Regions from separate parts of the Neobacillus sp. SAB-20_R2A genome, predicted to be linked through region 1. Evidence: predicted binding sites of a transcription regulator. Region 1 holds the regulator's gene; the other holds the start of a gene.
The links. Region 1 encodes Rex, which represses fermentation and respiration genes when NADH is low (regulators of the CRP and FNR family bind a similar motif). Its sites were predicted from a motif close to TTGTGAAATATTTCACAA; they were not measured.
Positions count from the first base shown of each region.

Region 2: the regulator Rex is predicted to act here: its motif matches at 1,606-1,623, upstream of V5M37_RS17975 (formate/nitrite transporter family protein).

Region 1 is NZ_CP145895.1:251,777-256,361, reverse strand. Features, by position in the region: gene V5M37_RS01415 (acyl-CoA dehydrogenase family protein) at 1-1,313, opposite strand, end outside; gene V5M37_RS01410 (DUF4395 domain-containing protein) at 1,439-1,864, opposite strand; gene V5M37_RS01405 (redox-sensing transcriptional repressor Rex) at 2,017-2,670, opposite strand; gene moaC (cyclic pyranopterin monophosphate synthase MoaC) at 2,703-3,191, opposite strand; gene V5M37_RS01395 (ABC-F family ATP-binding cassette domain-containing protein) at 3,355-4,585, shown strand, end outside.
Region 2 is NZ_CP145895.1:3,712,755-3,717,339, reverse strand. Features, by position in the region: gene larA (nickel-dependent lactate racemase) at 142-1,404, shown strand; gene V5M37_RS17975 (formate/nitrite transporter family protein) at 1,684-2,499, shown strand; gene fdhF (formate dehydrogenase subunit alpha) at 2,750-4,585, shown strand, end outside.

The DNA of each region.
Region 1 (4,585 bases):
AAGATACGCGGCAGCGACGAAAATTCCTCCATCACTCCATGGCCGGCAAACACGGAGATAGCCTCCCGTAAAATTTCCGCTCCCTCATTCGTTGCACAGATTTTCTGCAGCAAGACAAGTTCACGCAGATTAAATAACTTTTTCCTAACTTCAATTGGATGGTCCGATTTAATTCCTGGATTCAGCGGCTTATCCAGTTGCAAGAAAAGATTATAGATTTTGAATGCCCCCGCCATCGTTCGCTCAGCGGCATGCTGGATTCGTTTCAACTTGCTTGCTGCGAGTGGATAGTCTTTTACCTTCTTTCCAAAAACACTTCGGAAATCACTGTACAAGTTTGCCTCCCGAGAGGCCCTCAGCATAAACCCGGCACAGGCAATCCCAATTTCCAGTCTCGACAAGGTCAATACAATTCCGACTGCAACTGCAATCCCCTTATCCTTTGGACCGATTGGATAGGCACGCGCCCCCTTATATTGAATCTCCCCAGTTGGCAGCTCGGCTGTTCCCAGCTTCCATTTGATCCGATTAATCTCGTACCCGTTGCGTTTCTCCTTCTCCTTATCCCCCGGAAGCCAGGATGGTACGATAAATGTCGAAACTTTGTCAGTTCCCGATATTTTTGCCGTCACCACAGAATAATCGGCATGAGCCGCAGAACAGAAAAACTTATTCCCATACAAACGATAATATTTTCCTTCCGGAACCGCCTCCAAAACATTAGCCGGCAAATCAGAACCACCCTGGATTTCTGTCATAAATTGAGCGCCAATGGCAAATTCGCCGTTTAGCCCTTCTTTTGTATGATGTAATATATCTTGAAGTTCTGGATATTCTTCATCCGGAAATTGGTCAAGCAAAGCCACTAAACCATGTGTACATGTCAGCGGACAGGTCACTCCTGCCTCACCCAGCTGATGGATCAGCATTCTTTTCACAAAGCTTTCCCAAGGTGTCATGTTACTGGAAAAAAGACCTTCTTGGAAAATTTCATTCTCTAATTGATGAACTTCTTGAGGACGAACAATCCGGTCAATCCGATGATTAAAAGCATCAAAGTGAAGCATATAGGGGCGGACTTCCGGTCTGGCAATTCTTTCGGCTAACCGGTTCCATTTTGCAGATACTATTCGTGAAAAGGATAATAGTTTTTCGTGGATTTGGCTGTGCTGAGAACCCGTAAATTTCTTGACCGCTTTTTGTAAAAAAGGTTCATCACGGTACCAATCAAGGTTGTCACGTTTTTCGAGAAATTCATCAAAGCTGTAAGAATTTTTTCCTCCTGCTTCTGTCTCTTGGGAAACAAGCTTCATAAAAACGCCACTCTCCTCATGAATGATAATTCATAATTTTCAATTTAATTTTAAATGTAAGGATATGGAAGCGTCAAATATAAGCAGAAAAACAAAAAAGAGGCTGAATAATTCAGACCTCTTCATTATTGGTGCGCCCTTCTATAACGGTATTGGTTCCACTGAAAATGAATAAAGCATCCGATGCAAAAACCTAGAATGGCCACAAAGGCAGCCACCGCGACAAGAATCGTGACCACATAGCCAACACCATTCCATCCCAGCAGGAATCCTACAAATCCAATTCCCAAACACGATACGGCAATTTTTTGATTAAATTGCTGCTGCTCCCAATCCTCAGGGATATAAGCCTTTGGGTCCTTTCTTAAAAATAGTTTTGCTATTTGCATAATCGGATTAAATCCGAATAAAAGACCAGACATACCGGCAACAAATGGCACTAACAAAAACCATTCCTGTCCGGATAACCATGTTAACACAACACTTAAAACAATTGTCCACTGGTTTATTTTCACGAGCGGACGTGGGATTGAACGAACTGTTTCTGTCATTTTAATCCCAACCTTTCCTATTGGATTACAATAATTACTTGTGTAATCATTTTACCCGCTTCAACTCCCTTTGTATAGTGATCTGTTTAGGAAAAATGTTTCAAAACGAAAAATGGGCCTCTCACCATTTTGGCGAGAAGCCCATTGATTATTTATTCTTCTACTTCGTCGTTTGGATAATGCTTTAAAAAGTAAACAAGTGATTGCAGCTCCACCGCCAGGTCAATATGATGCACGCGAATCGATGAAGGTACATTCAGTCTTGCTGGAGTAAAATTTAAAACCCCTTTTACGTTCGTTTTCACAAGTTTATCTGTGATTTGCTGAGCAACCGGAGCAGGCACCGTCAAAATCGCCACCGAAATATTTTCATCGATCAAATACTGTTCTATATCGTCCATCGAATAAACGGGAACATCGCCTATCGAACCGCCAATTTTTCCGGGGTCCACATCGAAGGCGCAAGCGATTTTTGTATTATTATTTTTTAAAAAATTGTAGTGTAAAAAGGCTGTGCCGAGGTTACCCACCCCGATTAACGCTACCTTTGTTAATTCATCTTGATCAAGAGTTTTTCGGAAAAACGATAACAAATAGGTTACGTTATAGCCGTACCCCTTTTTCCCAAGGGCCCCGAAATAAGAGAAATCCCTGCGAATAGTGGCCGAGTCCACCTTTACTGCTTCACTCAATTCTGCAGATGACACCCTCTGCTTGCCAGAAGAATGAAGGTTTTGTAAAAATCGATAATATAAGGGCAGACGCTTTGCTGTTGCCTGTGGTATTTTCATCGTTTCATTGGACATATTTCTCCCACCCTTCAATTTTAATGGATATATTAGATTTCTCTTCTAAAATCACCGTTTTTGCCGCCGGTTTTTTCCACCAGAAAGGTTGGTCCAATCACCATCCCTTTATCAACTGCCTTACACATATCATAGACGGTCAGGGCACAAACAGAGGCGGCTGTTAGCGCTTCCATCTCAACCCCCGTACTGCCTTTGGTTTTAACTGATGCAGTTATATGCAGTGTATACTGTTCCTGCCCGGCCTGCTCCCACGAAAAACTAATATTGATACCTGTTAATGGAATCGGGTGGCACATTGGAATGATATCCCATGTCTTTTTCGCTGCCATCACTGCAGCAATCTGGGCAACTGCTAAGACATCGCCCTTTTTCATTTCGTGGTTTGTGATTTTTTCATAAATTTCAGTGCTTACTGTTATGCTAGACTGGGCAATTGCCGTACGTGCCGTTTCCGGCTTATCGCTGACATCGACCATCTTGGCCCGGCCTTCTTCATTAAAATGAGTAAATTCAGCCATAAAAAAAATCCTCCTACAAAAAATAATACAATATTTTTATGTCCATGTGTGTGAAACTTTGAACTATCAGTATATTTTTTTATAATACCATTAAAAACTTCACTTCATTGCCGACATTCGGGTAATACGGTAAACTAGTCGTAAGGTAATAGAGGTGAAAAAAATGATTTTATTACAGGTTAACCAACTACAAAAATATTATGGTGCTGAACTTATTTTATCGAATATAAAACTGGAATTACAAACCCGTGACCGTGTTGCCCTTGTTGGACGCAATGGAGCGGGGAAATCAACGTTATTGAAAATCATCGCCGGCGAAATGGGCCATGACGGCGGGGAAATCATCAAACCAAAGGATGTTACCGTTGGTTATTTGGCGCAAAATACGGGTTTGGAGTCCAATTTGTCCATTTGGGAGGAAATGCTGACGGTTTTTGAGAACCTGCAGGCGATGGAAAAATCGCTCCGGAAGCTGGAGAAGCAAATGGCCGATCCTGCTGTTTTCGGGGACCCAGGAAAATACGAGCGGGTATTAAAGGAATATGATGAATTGCAAATAAAGTTTAAAGAGCAAGGCGGCTATCAGTATGAAGCCGATATCCGCTCTGTATTGCATGGGTTAAATTTTTCCGATACTACGTTAATGATTTCAAGTCTAAGCGGCGGACAAAAAACGCGTCTTGCGCTAGGCAAACTATTGCTGACAAGACCTGATATTTTAATTTTGGACGAGCCAACCAACCATTTGGATATCGAAACCCTTTCCTGGCTGGAGCAATATCTGCAGGGCTATGATGGCGCAATTTTAATTGTTTCGCATGACCGCTATTTTTTGGATAAAGTGGTTACAGAGGTGTATGAACTATCACGCCGCCTGATTCAGCGATTCACCGGTAATTATAGCACTTATCTTGAGCAGAAAGCTGCCAATTATGAACGCGACATGAAGCTTTATGAAAAGCAGCAGGAGGAAATTGCCGCGTTAAAGGATTTCATCCAGCGCAACATCGCACGGGCCACTACTACTAAGAGAGCGCAAAGCCGTCGGAAGAAGCTTGAAAAGATGGAAGTCATGGACCGCCCATCAGGGGATGAAAAATCCGCTTCCTTCTCATTTGAAATTGAGCGGCAAAGCGGCAATGATGTACTGACTGTTGATTCTCTTGCTGTCGGCTATGATGGAGAGAAGGTTTCCGAGGATATTTCCTTTCGTGTGTATAAAGGCGACAGCATTGCCCTTGTCGGCCCTAACGGAATCGGGAAGTCGACACTTTTAAAAACAATTATTAAAAAGCTTCCCGCTTTGGCTGGAACTATTCAATACGGAACCAATTTGTCCATCGGGTATTACGATCAGGAACAAGCCAACCTAACCTCCAATAAACGGGTCTTAA
Region 2 (4,585 bases), 2.5 Mb from region 1:
AATAAACGATTGATTGCCGTATTGGCAGCAACCAATAACCCCTGAGAGCAATCTCAGGGGTTTGGCAATTATTAAATGGTAAGAAATAACTTGAATGTTAGCACATTCCCATAAAACATTTGCGAAAGAGAGTGTAAGCATATGAAAACAAACCTGTTATACGGCCAAAACGGTCTTGAAATTGAAGTCCCTGATCATGCGTTTGTTGTAGAACCAAAAGACCTACCAGCGATGGGGGATGAATGGGAAGCGATTAGACAGGCTTTGAGGAACCCAATTGGAACCCCTTCTTTAAAAGAAATGGTCAAGGCGACGGATACTGTTGCCATTGCCATAAGCGATATTACAAGACCAACCCCGAACCATATTCTTGTCCCGTTATTAATTGAAGAATTGAACCATGTACCATTGGAGAATTTCGTTGTAATCAATGGAACTGGGACCCACCGTGATCAGACCAGGGAAGAGTTTGTGCAAATGCTTGGCGAATGGGTTGTAGATAATATCCGAATCATCAATAATAACTGTCACGACAAAAGCACACAGGTAAATCTCGGACGCAGCAAATTTGGCTGTGACGTGTATCTCAATAAAGAATATGTGGAAGCCGATTTCCGGATTGTCACAGGATTTATTGAACCGCATTTTTTTGCCGGTTTTTCCGGAGGACCAAAAGGTATTATGCCGGGCATTGCCGGGCTTGATACCATCATGACCTTCCACAACGCAAGAATGATTGGCGACCCTCTTTCCACATGGGGAAATATGGTCAATAACCCAGTTCAGGACATGACAAGGGAAATTAACAGTCTTTGTAAACCGCATTTCATGTTAAATGTAACCCTTAATAAAGAAAAAGAAATTACAAACGTATTTGCTGGAGAGCTTTATGAGGCACATGATAAGGGCTGTGCCTTTGTGAAAGAACATGCCATGGTCCGATGTGAAGAGCGGTTTGATGTTGTCATCACTTCCAATTCCGGATATCCGCTTGACCAGAACCTTTACCAGGCCGTGAAAGGAATGAGCGCTGCACAGAAGATTGTCAAAAAAGGCGGGGCCATTATTGTTGCTTCGGAATGCTCAGATGGACTCCCAAGCCATGGGAATTACGCGAAAATTTTTGAACTCGCCGACAGCCCGCAAGGCTTGCTTGACCTGATCAATAGTCCAGAATTTAAAATGTTTGATCAATGGCAAGTACAAAAACAGGCCGTCATCCAAGTTTGGTCAGATGTCTACGTTTATTCTAAGCTAACAGACGAACAGGTGAAGGGCGCCATGCTTAAGCCGACACACAATATTGAGAAAACCCTTGAAGAACTTAAACAGGTTTATGGCGAAAACATGACTGTTGCTGTTTTACCGCTTGGGCCGCTGACAATCCCATATGTGGAAGAGTAGTATTTTAAGATAAAAAAGTCACAAAATGTTCACAAAAAATAAGAAATATGTTATCTTATAAAATGTTATGAAGAAATAGAATGTTCATTGATGAAATGTAACATGGTGTTGCACTTTCATTCTGTTATTCTGTTTTATATTGGCGGGAAGGATTTCTAGTATTTTTTAATGCTTAGAATATTAGCCCATCATAAACGGTTTATGTGAATTTATTTGCATGAAACCGCTTTATGGTGGGCTATTTTTATTTTAAAAAAAGTACATAATGGAGGAAAACATATGGCATTTCATAGTCCTGATCAAATTGCCCGAAAAGTAGTTGAAGCGGGCGCGAAGAAAGCAGTAATGCCGATTCGTCATGCCCTGCTGTTAGGTTTCTTAGGTGGAGCGTTTATCGCATTGGGCTTTCTATTAGACATACGTGTGATTGGAAATTTGCCAAAAGAATGGGGGTCATTTGGGTCATTTCTCGGCGCTTCGGTGTTCCCGGTCGGCCTCATGCTGATCATTATTGCCGGCGGTGAACTGCTGACGGGAAATATGATGGCATTGCCGATGGCGGTATTGGCTAAGCGGGTAACGACCTTACAGCTGATGAGAAATTGGCTGCTGATTGTTGTCAGTAACTTTGTCGGTGCTATCTTTGTGGCTTATTTCTTTGGCCATGTAGTCGGATTAACTGAAACAGGGCCATTTCTTGAAAAAACAATTGCGATTGCACAAGCGAAAACCGGTGAAAGCTTTTTTCAAGCATTAGTTTCTGCGGTCGGCTGCAATTGGCTGGTCTGCTTAGCGGTATGGATGGCGTTTGGTGCTGATGACATTGGCGGAAAAATGCTGGCCATCTGGTTCCCGGTAATGGGATTCGTTGCTATTGGCTTCCAGCATATTGTGGCCAACATGTTCGTGATTCCTGCGGCAATCTTTGCAGGCAGTTTAAGCTGGGCCGATTATTTTGCTAATTTTGTACCAGTATTTATAGGCAATGCCATCGGCGGAGGAGTATTCGTCGCTGTAATCTACTGGCTGGTATATAAAGAAACAATTGGTACAGATGCAACAAAATCCTATAGCAAGATGAAAAAGGCAGTCTAGTAAATTATTTAGTTCGTAAAAAAGACAAATTTATGATATATTCATAGTGTTAATGTTTAAAATTAGTGAAGAATGCATTGAAATTAGGTAACAGTTGTTGCTTTGATTTCCTGCTTGCTCACAAATAATATGGCGGGAATGATCGCTAGTATATAAAATATGCTTAGAAATTCTCCCCCCATGAAACGGTTTATACCAAATTAGGTATAGCAACTGTTTTATGGGGGTTTTTTGTGTTTAGGAGGGACGTATTTTGTCGGAAAAAGTGAATGTGTTTATTAATGGAACCGCCCGTGAGATTGAGGCGGGAACGCGAATCTTGGATTACCTTATTTCACAGGATATCCAGCATCCACATGTTTGTTATTCAGAAATACTTGGGCCAGTCCAAAGCTGTGATACCTGTATGTGTGAGGTGAACGGCAGCATTATGCGGGCCTGTTCGACTGTCGTGGAGGAAGGAATGAATATCCTGACCGCTTCTGAAGTGGCAAAAAAGGCTCAGGAAGAAGCAATGGACCGGATTTTAGAAAACCATTTATTATACTGTACGGTCTGCGACAACAACAATGGCAATTGCCGTGTCCATAATACAGCGGAAATGATGGGAGTCGAGCATCAAACACGCCCGCACCGCTCTAAGGGGTATGAAGTGGATATGTCTCATCCATTTTATCGCTACGACCCGGACCAATGTATTCTGTGCGGACGCTGTGTAGAAACCTGCCAAGACCTGCAGGTCAATGAAACATTGACGATTGATTGGGAGACCCAGCAGCCTCGTGTATTATGGGATGGCGGTAAAAGCATCAATGAATCCTCCTGCGTTTCCTGCGGTCAGTGTGTCACGGTTTGTCCATGTAATGCCTTAATGGAAAAATCCATGTTGGGTAATGCTGGATTCATGACCGGAATTGAAGATGATTTACTGACACCAATGATAGACATTGTCAAAGCGGTAGAGCCGGATTACCAAACCATCTTTGCTGTTTCCGAAGTCGAAGCTGCCATGCGAGAAACACGCATTGAGAAAACAAAAACGGTTTGTACATTCTGCGGCGTAGGCTGCTCATTTGAAGTGTGGACAAAAGATCATGAGATTTTAAAAATTGAACCATCTGAAAATGCACCAGTCAACAGTGTATCTACATGTGTAAAAGGGAAATTCGGCTGGGATTTTGTTAATTCAAAAGAACGGATTACAAGCCCATTAATCCGCAAGGGCGATGTGTTTGTTGAAGCCTCTTGGGATGAAGCCTTAGATCTTGTGGCTGAAAAATTGGGCGGCATTAAAGATACGTACGGCAGCGATGCACTTGGATTTATTGCTTCTTCAAAAATTACGAATGAAGAGAATTACTTGATTCAAAAATTAAGCCGTCAGGTATTTGGCACCAATAATGTAGATAACTGCTCCCGTTATTGCCAATCACCGGCTTCTTGGGGCTTGCAGCAAACAGGCGGCATTGGCGGTGACTCCGCCACCATTAAAGACATCGCAGGCGCTGGACTCGTGATTTTGGTAGGCTGTGCTCCGGCAGAGGGACATCCTGTTCTAGCTACACGAATTAAACGAGCACATAAACTTCACGGACAAAAGTTAATCACTGTCGATGTCCGCAAACATGAAATGGCAGACCGTGCTGATTTGTTTGTTCGACCAAGACAAGGAACAGATTATGTATGGCTGTCTGCTGTAACAAAATACATCATTGACCAAGGCTGGCATGATGAAGCATTCATTCAAGAGCATGTGAATCACTATGATGAATTCTTAAATATGATTGCTCCTTATACGCTTGAAGAAGCAGAAAGAATGACCGGCATCTCGCAAGAGGCATTAATCCAAATTGCGGAAATGATTCATGAAGCCGACGGGACCGCCATTTGCTGGGGAATGGGCGTCACGCAAAATATCGCTGGTTCGCATACATCTGTTGCCATTGCCAACCTTCTTCTTGCAACAGGAAACATGATGCGCCGTAATGCAGGGGCATTCCCACTCCGTGGTCATAACAACGTCCAAGGTGCAAGTGACATGGGAACCATGCCAAATATTTTCCCAGGTTATCAGCAAGTAGCAGAT